One region of the Halorhodospira sp. 9622 genome, then DNA from elsewhere that is predicted to be linked to it. Evidence: predicted binding sites of a transcription regulator. Region 1 holds the regulator's gene; each other region holds the start of a gene.

The links. Region 1 encodes FliA, which starts transcription of late flagellar genes. Its sites were predicted from a motif close to GCTAAAGTTNNNNNNNNNNCNGCCGATA; they were not measured.
Region 2: the regulator FliA is predicted to act here: its motif matches at 1,639-1,666, upstream of LRG07_RS09390 (flagellin).
Region 3: the regulator FliA is predicted to act here: its motif matches at 1,715-1,742, upstream of flgM (flagellar biosynthesis anti-sigma factor FlgM).
Region 4: the regulator FliA is predicted to act here: its motif matches at 1,303-1,330, upstream of LRG07_RS09520 (methyl-accepting chemotaxis protein).

Annotation. Positions count from the first base shown of each region.
Region 1 is NZ_JAJNRE010000019.1:14,378-17,584, reverse strand. Features, by position in the region: gene LRG07_RS10500 (chemotaxis protein CheA) at 1-17, opposite strand, end outside; gene LRG07_RS10495 (protein phosphatase CheZ) at 57-842, opposite strand; gene cheY (chemotaxis response regulator CheY) at 848-1,231, opposite strand; gene LRG07_RS10485 (RNA polymerase sigma factor FliA) at 1,286-2,029, opposite strand; gene LRG07_RS10480 (MinD/ParA family protein) at 2,029-2,862, opposite strand; gene flhF (flagellar biosynthesis protein FlhF) at 2,901-3,207, opposite strand, start outside.
Region 2 is NZ_JAJNRE010000015.1:14,116-17,322, forward strand. Features, by position in the region: gene LRG07_RS09390 (flagellin) at 141-1,547, opposite strand; gene LRG07_RS09395 (TonB-dependent receptor domain-containing protein) at 1,999-3,207, opposite strand, start outside.
Region 3 is NZ_JAJNRE010000015.1:30,890-34,096, forward strand. Features, by position in the region: gene LRG07_RS09460 (chemotaxis protein CheV) at 1-730, opposite strand, end outside; gene flgA (flagellar basal body P-ring formation chaperone FlgA) at 894-1,655, shown strand; gene flgM (flagellar biosynthesis anti-sigma factor FlgM) at 1,820-2,128, shown strand; gene LRG07_RS09475 (flagella synthesis protein FlgN) at 2,128-2,655, shown strand; gene LRG07_RS09480 (hypothetical protein) at 2,734-3,126, shown strand; gene rplS (50S ribosomal protein L19) at 3,119-3,207, opposite strand, start outside.
Region 4 is NZ_JAJNRE010000015.1:37,175-40,381, reverse strand. Features, by position in the region: gene LRG07_RS09520 (methyl-accepting chemotaxis protein) at 1-1,165, opposite strand, end outside; gene LRG07_RS09515 (tetratricopeptide repeat protein) at 1,342-1,962, shown strand; gene LRG07_RS09510 (ATP-dependent DNA helicase) at 1,949-3,207, shown strand, end outside.

The DNA of each region.
Region 1 (3,207 bases):
TCGAGGTCGATGGCCATGCTCGGCCTCCGCTGTTGTTGGGCTTCTCGGTGCCCGGGCTAAAACCCCAGGCTCGACAGGAGATCGTCCACTTCGTCCTGCCCGCTGACCACGTCGTCGCCACCCTTGCCGGGCATGGTCGGCCCCTCGCCGCGGCGCATCCGCTCGCTGGCCACCTCGGCGTCCTCGGCCGGCCGGGTGGAGGGCTGCTGGCCTTCCTCCTCGAAGCGCTGCCCGGAGATGCGCACCAGCTGGACCAGGTTCGACTCGACCTCCTCGACCAGGGCGATGACCTTGCGGATGATCTGCCCGGTCAGGTCCTGGTAGTCCTGGGCCATCAACGCCTCGTTGAGCTGATCGCTGATCTGCCGACTGTCTGCCTGGACCCGGTTGAGGAAGCCATCCAGCTCGCGGGAGAGCTCGCGGAAGTCCTCGACATTGAGCTCGCGGCGCTGGAAGGCCTGCCAGCGCTCCGCCAGCCGTGCCCCCTCCTCGGCCAGCTCCTGCGCCAGCGGCGCACTGCCCTCGATCACCGTCAGGGTGCGGTGGGCGGCCTGCTCGGTCATCGTGATGACGTAGTTCAGGCGCTCGCGGGCATCGGGGATCTCCTGGGAGGTGATATCGGCCAGGCGCTCGTCGTAGTTGAACGCCTTGATCGCCTCATGCAGATCCCGGGTCAGCGTCCCCAGCTCGCGGAAGAGCTCGGTCTCCCGCAGGTGGGTCAGGTCGTCGATGACCGTCTGGGCACCCTCGCTGTCCCCGGCGTCGACGTGCTCCAGTAACTGCTGCGCGGCGCGGCGGTACGCCTCGAGGTCGGCGCCGCTGCTGCCCTGCTCCCGGCGCATGCTGCTCATCCCCCGCCTGCCTGGACCCGCTCGAAGATCTTGTCGATCTTCTCGCGCAGCGTCGCCGCGGTGAAGGGCTTGACGATGTAGCCGTTCACCCCGGCCTGCGCCGCCTCCATGATCTGCTCGCGCTTGGCCTCGGCGGTGACCATCAGCGTGGGCAGGTCCTTGAGATTGGCATCGGCACGGACGTGCTTGAGCAGTTCCAGACCGGTCATGCCCGGCATGTTCCAGTCGGTGATCAGAAAGTCGATCCCGCCCTTCTGCAGGATGGGCAGCGCCGTGTTGCCGTCGTCGGCCTCGACCACGTTGTTGTAGCCGAGTTCGCGCAACAGGTTCTTGATGATCCGCCTCATCGTGGAGAAATCGTCCACAACGAGGATCTTCATGTTCTTGTCCGCTGCCACATTGCCCCCCTATCTCGAGGCCTTGCCAAAGCCGTGCTACGCCGTTCGTTCCTGCTGCTCGCGCCGCCACTCCCCGAGACGGTTGCGCAGCTTGAGCATGATCCGGCCGTGGATCTGGCTGACCCGCGACTCCGAGACCCCGAGCACCTCGCCGATCTCACGCAGGTTGAGTTCCTCATCGTAGTAGAGCGCCATGACCAGGCGCTCGCGCTCGGGCAGCTCCCGGATCGCCTCGGCCAGCTCGCCCTGGAACGCCTCGTCCTGCAGCATGGCCAGGGGGCCGGGGTCGTGCCCGGCGGGCTCGTGGGGCTCGCCGGTGCCCGGATCCTCCTGGTCGATGCTGAAGACCTTCGCCGAGGACACATCCTGCAGGATATTGTGGTATTCCGCCACCGAGATCCCCAGGGCCTCGGCCACCTCGTGGTCGCGGGCATCTCGCCCGGTCCGGTGCTCGATGCTGCGGATGGCTTCGGCCACCTCGCGGCCCTTGCGGTGGACCGAACGCGGCGTCCAGTCGAGCCGGCGCATCTCGTCGAGCATGGCGCCGCGGATGCGGATGCCGGCGTAGGTCTGGAAGCTCGCCCCCTGGGAGGAGTCGTACTGGCGCGCCGCCTCGAGCAGGCCGATCATACCGGCCTGGATCAGGTCCTCGAGCTGCACGCTCGGCGGCAGGCGGCTGGCCAGATGGTGGGCGATCCGCTTGACCAGCGAGGCGTGGCGGGTGACCAGATCCTCGTCGCCCTGCTGTGCCACCGCGGTGTACATCGCGTGACCATTCATCAGGTCACCTCTCCCCCCATGCTGCTGTATTCGATCAGTCGCTCGACGAAGAACTCCAGGTTCCCGGTGGCCCCCGAGGGGGTCGGCCACGCGTCGATTCGCCGCGCCAGATCACCGAACGCCCGCGCCGAGGGGCTGTTCGGGTAGGTCTCGACCACCGGCTGCTGCTTCTGCACCGCCCGGCGTAGGCGATCATCCTCCGGGATGGCGCCGATGAAGTCCAGGTTCAGGTCGAGGAAGCGCTCGGTGGCCACGGCCAGCTTCTGGTGCAGCATCTGCCCCTCGCGGCGGCTGCGCACGCGGTTGGCGACCAGGTGGAAGCGCTCGACCCCGTAGCGGTTGAGGACCTTGATCAGGGCGTAGGCATCGGTGATCGACGAGGGCTCATTGCAGGCGACGATGACCAGTTCGCGGCAGGCGCGCACGAAGCTGACCACGCTCTCGGAGATGCCCGCCGCGGTGTCGACGAGCAGCACATCCACCTCGCGCTGGAGCTCGCTGAAGCAGCGGATCAGCCCGGCGTGCTCGGCGGCGGTGAGCTCGGCCATGCGCTGGGTGCCCGAAGAGGCGGGCACGATGGTAAAGCCGCCGGGGGCCTCGACGAGGACCTCATCGAGGCTCGCCTCGCCGGCGAGCACGTGGGAGAGGTTGAGCTTGGGCGACAGGCCCAGGGCCACGTCGACGTTGGCCAGCCCCAGATCGGCGTCGAAGAGCATCACCTCCTGGCCCATGCGACTGAGCGCAGTGGCCAGATTCACGGAGACGTTGGTCTTGCCGACCCCGCCTTTGCCGCCGGTGACGGCGACCACCTTGACCGGTCTGGTTTTCGCCATCCTGCGCAACCCCGCCGCCTGATCGAGGCCTGGCTCTGTCAGGAACATGCGCCTCCCCCACCGAGAGCCAATGCCAGGGCTTCCTCGTCGGCCTCCTGAACGTGCTCGTCCAGCAGCGCACACGCCCGGTGCACGAGTGTATCACCCCTGGCCGCCTGAAGGTCTTCCGGCACCCGCTGCCCCACGGCCAGATAGGCGATAGGCAGCTTGGTGCGCAGGGCGCAGGTCATCGCCCCGCCCAGGCTGGAGGCCTCGTCGACCTTGGTGAAGATGCAGCCCACCGGCTCGGCGCCGGCGAAGGCGCTGACCGATTCGGTCAGCGTCGCCATCTGGGTGGCCGCTGAG
Region 2 (3,207 bases), on a different contig from region 1:
TGGCCGGGGTCTCACCTCCTTCTCTTTATCCGCGTCCGTTCACGGAAGAATCCCGAATCTGCTGCGGGTCATGGCACCGGTCTCGGGGTCAGCGAGCCGGTGGCGGAGCCCGGGGGGTCAGCCGGGCTCCGCCTCGGGTCTTACTGCAGCAGGGTTAGGACGTTCTGCGGGGCCTCGTTAGCCTGGGCCAGGACCGAGGTACCGGCCTGCTGCAGCACCTGGGCGCGGGTCATGGCGGCGGTCTCGGCCGCGAAGTCCGCATCCAGGATCCGGGAACGGGAAGCTTCCATGTTCTCGGAGACGTTCTGCAGGTTGCTGGTGGTGGCCTCGAAGCGGTTCTGCACCGCACCCAGGTCGGCCCGGGCGTCGTTGATCTGCCCCAGGGCGAAGTCCACCGTCCGGATGGCGTCATCGGCGTCGGTCCGGGTGGCCACGCTCAGCGCATCCGGCCCGCTGACCCGGTGACGGCTCATCTCCATGTCATCCTCACCCAGTCCGAGCGCATCACGGGCGTCCCCATCGCCACTGACATCCAGACGCGCGCCCAGGTCGGTGGAGAGCTGGATGCCGCGCTCGAAGCGCATCGCCGACTCACCATCCTCAAGGTCGAGACCCTCGAGCGGGCTATCGTCGCCCGGCTCGATGCGGAAATCCGACTCGGAGACGAAGCGGACCTCATTCTCACCGGCCATCTCGGCGCGCACACCGGTGTCGCCGGAGGCGGCGTTCACCTCGTCGACGAACTCGCCGACACCGGCCTCTTCACCAACGCTGATGGTGGTGCCGTTGATCTCCAGGCTGCCGCCACCTTCACTGAACTCGAACGCCTCGGTGGTGGCCCGGTCGGCGCGGAACGCCGTCACTCCGGTGGCTCGAGACTGCGCATTGATGGCGTCCATGGCGTCGGAGACGCTGCGCGAGCCACTGACGTCAACGTCGAGACCGTTGAGGGTGATCGAGCCTTCCAGGTCTAGATCGCTGTAGTTGCCATCCTCATCAAGGGCGCGCTGCACCGCCTGCCCCTGGGCAATCTCGGCACCGAGGTTGTGGCCGCGCACGTCCATACCACTGGTGTTGATGCTTTGGGCCCGGTTGGCGCCCACCTGGAAGACCAACTCGTCGAGCGACCCGTCCAGGATGTTCTGGTTGTTGAATTGGGTGTTGGCGGCGATCCGGTCGATCTCTTGCACCGCCTGCTGCACCTCGGCCTCCAGGGCCTGGCGATCCTCGGCGGTGTTGGTGTCGTTGGCCGACTGCACCGCCAGCTCACGAACCCGCTGCAGGAGGTTGCCCATCTCCTCCATGGCGCCCTCGGCGGTCTGGGCGTAGGAGATGCCGTCGTTGGCGTTGCGCTCCGCCTGGTTCATGCCGCCGATCTGCGAGGTGAAGCGCTCGCTGATCGCCAGGCCGGCGGCGTCGTCGGCGGCGGAGTTGATGCGCTGACCCGAGGAGAGCCGCTCCAGGGCCTGCTGCTGCTCGGCCTGGCTGCTGCTCAGATGCCGCTGACCGGTCAGGGACGCAATGTTGGTGTTGATGACCTGTGCCATTGCCTTTGCTCCTTATGCTCCGCTGTTTGGAAGGCCCCGGCGGCGAGCCATTGCCGCCTGCCGGTACCCAGTCTTTCGCCTTCACTTACCGTATCGGCGATCGGCGGCAAGGCTTTACCCCTTTGGCGGCAAAAATTTTCCATACGCGACAACCCGGTGACACAGAGCGGCAAGCAGGGGCCACATCCTCGTATCTGACTGTTTAGGCAGGGTATTCAGGGGCAGCATGTTGCCACGGCAGGCAACCGAGAGCACCACGGAGGGTGACCCGACGGCGGCGGGCGGCAAGCGCAGCGGCAAGAGCGGGTCGCGCCGCGACCCGTGAGGCGGGCAAAAAAGTGCCGGGGAGGATGCCCTCCCCGGCAATCAGGCGCCGATCGTTCGGCTGGAGGAAGCCGCCGAGGCGGCAGGCATGAGCACCCCTAAGCTGCGGGTGACCCGCGACGTGGGATCAGAAGTCGACGCGCATCCCCGCCCAGTAGGTCCGCGGCGCGCCGGGCCGTGCCCCCGCCGGGCGGTGGTGGGCGACGTAGGTCTCGTCGGCGAGGTTCTCGATGCTCCCGAGCAACCGCACGTTGTCCATCAGCTGATAGTGGGCGGAGAGATCGAACAGCCAGCGGGAGTCGATCTTCAGATCGTCGTAGTCCCGATCCGCCAGCGCGCGGGTCTCGGAGACGTAGTTGGCGTTCAGGTTGACGCGCCAGTCGGCCTGGCCCACGCCGGCACTGAGGTTGAGCTGGTGCTCGGGGATCTCCGGCAGGCGGTCACCCTTGCGGGCATTCTCCCACTGGTTCGACAGCTCGCCGTCATCGCTCTCCCGGAACTCGCTGTCGGTGAAGGTGTAGCTGACGCTGACCGGGAGCTGGACGGGCAGGTCCTGGCTCTGACCCAGATCGTGCATCCACAGCGCCTCCAAGCCCCAGATGTGCACGCCGCCAGCGCTGCGGACATCACCCTGCGGGCAGCTGGCACCCCCGGCAGCGGTGCATTCAATGTTGATGTTGGAGTAGTCGTTGAAGAAGCCGATGACCTCTGCCTGGGTGTGCGCGTTGCTGAACCGGAAACCGGCCTCGTAGTTGACGCTGAGCTCCTCATCGGCATCCTCGCTGGCTCCGGCCGGCGCGAAGCCGCGGTGGACCCCGCCAAGGACGCTCCACTGATCATCGATGGCGTAGGTGGCGCCGATGCCGGGCGTCCACACCCTGTAGGTGTTCGACCGCGTACCACCCGCATCTATGTTGGCGCTGGTGCGCCCCGGACCATCCCACTGCTTGCGATCCACATCGATGTTCTCGTAACGCACACCGGGAACCAGGGTCCACGGACCGCGCTCCATGGTGTTCTGCACGTGGAACGCATAGGCCTCGGCGGAGGTGACCCGATTGGTGGTCTCACCCGGGGTCTCCTGCTCGTCCAGCACCATGTAGCCATCTTCGGTCATCTCGAACGAGTCCTGCCACTGCTCACGGTCCTCCTCGTCCTCGTGGTAGCGGAAGCCCACCTCCATGTCGTGGTCCCAGCCGAAGGCCTGGAAGAGATGGCCGACCTGCACCTGGATGCCCTGGGCGTAATACTCGCGATTGTTGGCGCGGACGTTGCCGCGGGCGCCGTCCTCAATGCTAAGCCCCGCGTCATAGGCGGTGCCGAAGCCACCGAGGAT
Region 3 (3,207 bases), on a different contig from region 1:
GCATCTCGATGTCCGAGACCACCATCAGCAGATCGTCGAGCCCGGAGGGATCCTGATCCTTCCAGGTGCGCAGCTGCTCCAGCGCCTCGCGGCCGTTGTTCTTGGTGACCACGCGCACACCGATCTCCTCGAGCGTGCGCTTGATCTGCCCCCGGGCGACCGCCGAGTCGTCCACCACCAGGACCTTGTAAGCCTCGGAGCCCTCGGCGTGATCCACGCCACCGCCCTCGGTGACCTCCGGATCGGCGCCGCCGGCACGCTGAACCTCGGCGAGGACCTTCTCGACGTCGACGATCTGGATCATCTGCCCGTCGTAGCGCGCCACGGCGGTCAGGTAGCTGCCGGCGCTGCCCCCGCTCGGCGGCGGCAGCACGTCCTGCCAGTTGATGTTGACGATCCGGTCCACCCCGCCGACCAGGAACCCCTGGACCTGACGGTTGTACTCGGTGACGATGATGTAGTTGCCTTCTTCCTTGGTGATGGCGCCGTTGCCGGTGGCGTAGCTCAGATCGAGCACCGAGAGGGTGTGGCCGCGGACGTAGGCGATGCCGAGGGAGGCCGGATGGGCATGCGGCACGTAACTGAGCTCCGGGGCCGGTATGACCTCGCGGACCTTGAACACGTTGATCCCGTAGCGCTGCCGCCCCTCGAAACGGAACAGCAGCAGCTCCATGCGGTTATGGCCAGCCAGCTGGGTCCGCTGGTCGACGGAGCTCATGATTCCGGCCATCGCTGACGGCTCCCTTATCGGCGTACGTCCCGGGGGCTGGCCCCCGCCCGTTGGCGTCATGTTAATCCGGTAGCCGGATCAGGGAAAGCGGCCGACGCCGCGGCACACCCTTTGCATATTTCTCCGGAGGATCACCAACCGAATGGAGGTTGCGCGCGGACCGATGAGCAGACCCGCCGGCGCCACCCCCGCCCGCAGGGTCGGGCGCAGTGCGCGACCGTCGCCCGCCTGGCGCCTGGCCGTCGTATTGTTGGCGCTGACGGTCCTGGCCCCGGCGGCGGCGCAGGCCAGCACCCAGTCGCCGGAGGCCATCCGTGAGACGGCGGAGGTGTTCCTGCGCGAGGCGCTGGCCGGCGAGTACGACGAGGTGGAGGTCGAGGCCCGCGGGGTGGACGGCCGGTTGAAACTGCGTGCGTGTGACGGCGAGCTGGAGGGGTTCATCCCCCGCGGGCGCAGCCCCCACCAAGCCGGTACCGTGGGGGTGCGCTGCAGCGGAGAGGCACCCTGGACCGTTTACGTGCGCATGGAAACCACCTTGAAGACGGAGATGGTGGTGGCCGCACGCAGCTTGCGCCGCGGACAGCGGCTCGCGGCGGCGGATCTGCGCACCGCTACGCGGGATGCGCGCCGGGTCCGCGGCGAGTTCTACCGCGACGCCGGCGATCTGGTCGGCCAGGAGGTACGCCGGAGCCTGCGCGAGGGGGTGGCCGTGACCGGCAACCACGTGCAGCCCCCGACGCTGGTCGAGCGCAACGACCGGGTCACCATCGCCGCCGGCCGGGGCGATGCCATCCAGATCAGCAGCCGTGGCCGCGCCCTGGAGCACGGCCAGAAAGGCGACCGGATCCGGGTGGAGAACCTGGACTCCGGACGGGAGATCCAGGCACGGGTCGTCGGCGAGGGCCAGGTCCGGGTCGGCGATTAGGCCGCAGGCGGCGGGAGTTGCCGTCAGTGGCAACCTGGGTCACAGTAACCGGAACCAGGACTCAAGTTCCTGCCCGGGCCGCCGATAGATACGGATAGCACGGGTCCATGCAGGCCAGGGAGCGGCGCTGCAGCCCGCATAGGAAAGGTTTTGAGGAGAGCCCGATGTCCAATCCGATCGAAGGAGGGGGTCCGCGCCCCGTCGGACCCGCGACCGCCCAGCCGGGCAAGGGCCCGAAGAGCGGCGGCGCCGACGAGGCGTCGAACGCCCCGCCCCGGGGCGCAGGCGGCGCCGACGAGGCCGAGACCTCGGAACGACTGCAGACGGTCCGCGAACGCATCGACCAAACCCCGGAAGTCGACCGGGATCGGGTCGAAGCCATCAAGGAGCGGATCGCCAACGGCGACTACCCGGTGGACGCCGAGAAAGTCGCCAAGAAGTTCGCTGAGCTTGAGGCGCTGGTCGAGTCGTGATGACGCCGGCGGAGCACGGCCGCTCTGACCGCTTTCCGCGCCAGACGCTGGACGCGGAGCTGGCGCAGCGCCTGGCCGTGCGCGTCGAGCGCTGCCAGGCGCGCGCCGGGGAACTCGCCGCCACCCTCGAGGCCGAGGCCCGGCAACTGATCGACCGGGACCTGAACGGCTTCGACGAGCTCCTGCGCCGCAAGGGCGCCCAGGTCGAGGCCCTGGAAGAGGCCGAGCAGCAGCTGCGGCGGGTTCTCACCGAAGCCGGCTATCCGCCGGGGACCGCTGGCGTGCGGGCGGTGTTGCGTACTGCACCGGAGTCGCTGCGCTCCGCCTGGGGCGAGCTGGAGCAGTTGCTGCGCACCATCCAGGCCCGCAACGAGGCCAACGGCCGCCTCATCCACCGCAACCTCGACCATACCCGGCGCCTGCTCGACCTGGCCACCGGCGCCCACGAGCGGGCCGATGAACTCACCTACGGCACCCACGGCGGCTACACCGCCAGCGACCGCTCCCGGCGCATCACGCGCGCCTGACAATACCCGCTCCGGCAACCTCCGAACCGGGCCGCGGCCCGCGTGCTATCTTCAGGGGATGGAACGACGGAGGCAGCCATGACCGAGATCGACCCTGCCACGGCCAGCCACGAAGCGATCCGCTCCCACCACGCCGAGCACGCTGCCGAGCAGCGTCGCCAGGAGGCCCTGCGCCCGGAACGGGACGGGGAGACAACGGGGACGGAACGGATCCGGGAGGAGCGCACCGAGGCGGCCGGCAACCGGGATGCGGAGTCGGTGCGCGCCAGCGACCCGGTGGCGGTCAACGCCTCGGGGCCGGATTCGGCCACCGGCGAGGTGCCACGAGATCGGGAGGAAGCCCGCGCCCTGGCCGAGGAGACCCGGGAACGGATCCTGGACAATCCGGAGCGGGCGGCGGAGTCCGTGCGCGATACCGCCCACGAGCCCGCCGCCAGCCGGATGAGCCGGGCAATCGAAGCCCTTAGTTGATCTTCTCCTTGATGCGCGCCGCCTTGCCGCTGAGCTCGCGCAGGTGGTAGAGCTTGGCCTGGCGCACGTCGCCGCGGCGCT
Region 4 (3,207 bases), on a different contig from region 1:
TGGGGCGGTCGTCGAGCCGCTGTCCCTGCAGAGCATCGCGCAGGCCGGTCGCGCCGCCCGGCGGCACGGTGGCCGCCAGGCAGTGCCCCTCGGCGTCGCAGATCAGGGCGGCGCGTACGCCGGTTTCTCCCTCGACGAGCTGCTCGAGGGCGGAGCGCGCCTGGGCGGCGATCTGCTCGGCGCCGGCCTCGGCCGGCAGCGTCTCGCCCAGTTCGGCGGCGATCCGGCGGATCCGCCGGATCAGCCGCGTGTCCCGGGTCTCCACCCCGTCGACGGCGGTGCGCCGGATCAGCTCGTGGGCGTGGCGACTGATCTTCTCGGCGCGCTGGTCGGCGGCCTGCAGCGTGTCGGTGGCCCGGCGCACGGTGTCGGCCAGCTCTTCGAGCCCCTCGACGGTGCGCCGGCAGTAGTGGTCGATGGTATGCACCGACTCGCGGACGCGGCCCGAGTCGGTGTCGATATCGGCCATGGCGCTGCCGGCGGTCTCCATGATCTCCTGGATCGCCTCGGTGCCGTCGCGCACCGCCTCGGCCTGCAGCGTGCTTTCGCCGCCTTTCTGGACCAGGCGGTCGATGATGTGGGTCAGCTCGTCGAGGATGGTGTGGATGTCATCGGTGGCGTCGGCGGTCTGCTTGGCCAGCGCCTTGACGTGCTCGGCCACCACGGCGAAGCCGCGGCCGACCTCGCCGGCCCGGTTGGCCTCGATGGTGGCGTTGAGCGCGAGCAGGTTGGTCTGCTTGGCGATGGTGGCGATCTCGCTGGAGACCTTCGAAACGCCCTGCAGCGCCTCGTTGAGGGCACCGAGCTGGCGTTCCACCCGCGTCACCGACTCGGCCAGCTCGCGGATCTCCTCCAGCGCCTTCTGGATCCGGGCCCGTGAGTGCTCCACGTTGCTGCCGGCCTCGGTGGCCACCTGCTGGGCGCGGTCGACGGCCTGGTGGACCACCTCGTTGCTGCGGGCCATGCTGCGGGCGTTGGTGCGCAGGTCGCTGAACGACTCATTCTGCCGCTCGAAGGCGGCGGCCAGGGCGTTGAGGACCTCGGTGATCTGCACCGCCTCAATGCCGATCGCCGAACTGCGCTCGGCCACCTGCTCGGCGACCTCCTGGCGCGAGCGGGTGACCGCGCGGGCGTCGGGGTGTGCGTGTTCCGGGGGCGTGGCCATGCGTTCTTTCCTGGCTGTGGGTGCCGTGCGGCTGCGGATCCCGCCAACGGGCCGCGGTGCCCGCGCGTGCCCCTTATAGCGTGGCGGCTGTCCGGCCGTAAAGCGTCGCGCCGGGTTCCGCCCGGCTCTGGTACCCTTGGCGGCAGCAAAGCCCGGTTCTGTAACGAGGCCCCCGAATGATGCGATGGCGGAAGCTCTCCGCGCTGCCGGCACTGGTCTGCCTGGCGCCGCTGGCCTGCTATGTGCCTCCTGATGACGGCATTGCCGATGGCGGTGGCGACGCGCGCACGCAGGCCGAAGCGCCCCGGCAGGACGACCGGGATGAGGCACAGCAGGAGCAGGGTGGCTGGTGGTCGCAGCCGCAGCCGCAGCAGGAGCCGGAGCAGGAACAGGGGGGCTGGTGGTCACAGCCACAGTCCGACGCCCGGCAGGAGACCCGGGGCGGTGCCGATGAGATCGCGGCGCTGGCGCAGCAGGCGCGGGAGGCCTACGAGAGGCGCGACTACGACCGGGCGGTACAGCACCTGGAGCAGGCCCTGGACCAGGCGCCGGAGCGGGCGGTGCTGTGGCAGAACCTGGCGGCGGTGCGCTACCAGCAGGGGCACCACCAGCGGGCCGAGGAGCTGGCCCTGCGCGCCGTAGACACCGGCGGCGACGACCTCGCCGTGATGCGCGAGGCGTGGTGGCTGGTGGCGGCGGCGCGCATGGAGCGCGGTGACCGGGGCGGCGCCCGGGACGCGGCCTCCTCGGCGCGAAGTTTCGGTGATACCGGAGACGGTGGCCTTGGCCGATTCTAGGCCGCCCGGGGGAGCCTTCGCCCGGGCCGTGGTCGCCGAACTCGATGTCGGCGGGGCGGTCAGCCGGGCCATCGAAGGGTTCGCCGCGCGCCCGGGGCAGCTGCAGCTTGGCGCCGCGGTGGCCGACACGCTAGCCGACGGCGAGGTGCTGGTGGCCGAGGCGGGCACCGGTATCGGCAAGACCTACGCCTACCTGGTGCCCACGCTCCTCGACGGCCGCCGGGTGATCATCTCCACCGGCACCCGGACCCTGCAGGATCAGCTCTACCACCGCGATCTGCCCCGGGTGCGGGCGGCGCTGCAGGGCGCATCCCCGCAGCCGATGCGCACCGCCCTGCTCAAGGGGCGGGCCAACTACCTGTGCCGTTACCGGCTGCAGCGGGCCGTGGAGGAAGGGCCGTTCACCGCCCCCGACGAGGTCGCGGCCATCCAGACGGCGGCGGAGTGGGCGCGGGCGACGGACAGCGGCGACCTGGCCGAGGCGCCGCAGGGCGTCGAGGGGGTGGCCGAGCGCATCACCGCCACGCCCGAGCGCTGTCTCGGTCAGGGTTGCCCGGCCTACGACACGTGCTTCTTCTACGAGGCTCGCCGGCGTGCCCACGAGGCCGACGTGCTGGTGGTCAACCACCACCTGCTGCTGGCCGACTGGGCGGTGAAGGATGCCGGCTACGGGGCCGTGCTGCCCGAGGCGGAAGCGGTGATCCTCGACGAGGCCCACCTGCTCCCGGACACGGCCGCGCGTTTCTTCGGTCACTCGGTCTCGGCGCGGGCGATCCGCGATCTGGTTCGCGATGTGCGTATCGCCGACCGGCGCGAAGCGGGCGACATGCCGGATTTGCGCGCGGCCATCGATACCCTGGAGGCGGCGGTCGCCGGGCTGCGCCTGGCCCTGGAAGGGGGGGAGCAGCGGGATGCCTGGTACACGGTGGCCGAATCGGGGGGCGCCGAGGCGGCCGAAGCCCTGCGCGGGGCAGCGGCTGGCCTGCAGCAAGCCCTCGCTCTGGTGGCCGAGCGTGGCCCCGAGCTGGAGGCGTGCCACCGGCGCGCCGGTGAGCTGGAGGAGGCCCTCGGCTGCTTCCTCGCCCCCGCGGAGGGCGAGGTCCAGTGGTACGAGACCCGCGGGCGGGGTTTCGCCCTGCACCGGACACCCCTGGATGTGGGCGGCAGTTTTCGCCGGCACATGGAGCGGGAGGCCGATGCCTGGGTTCTGCTCTCGGCCACGCTGGCGGTGGGTAGCTCCTTCGC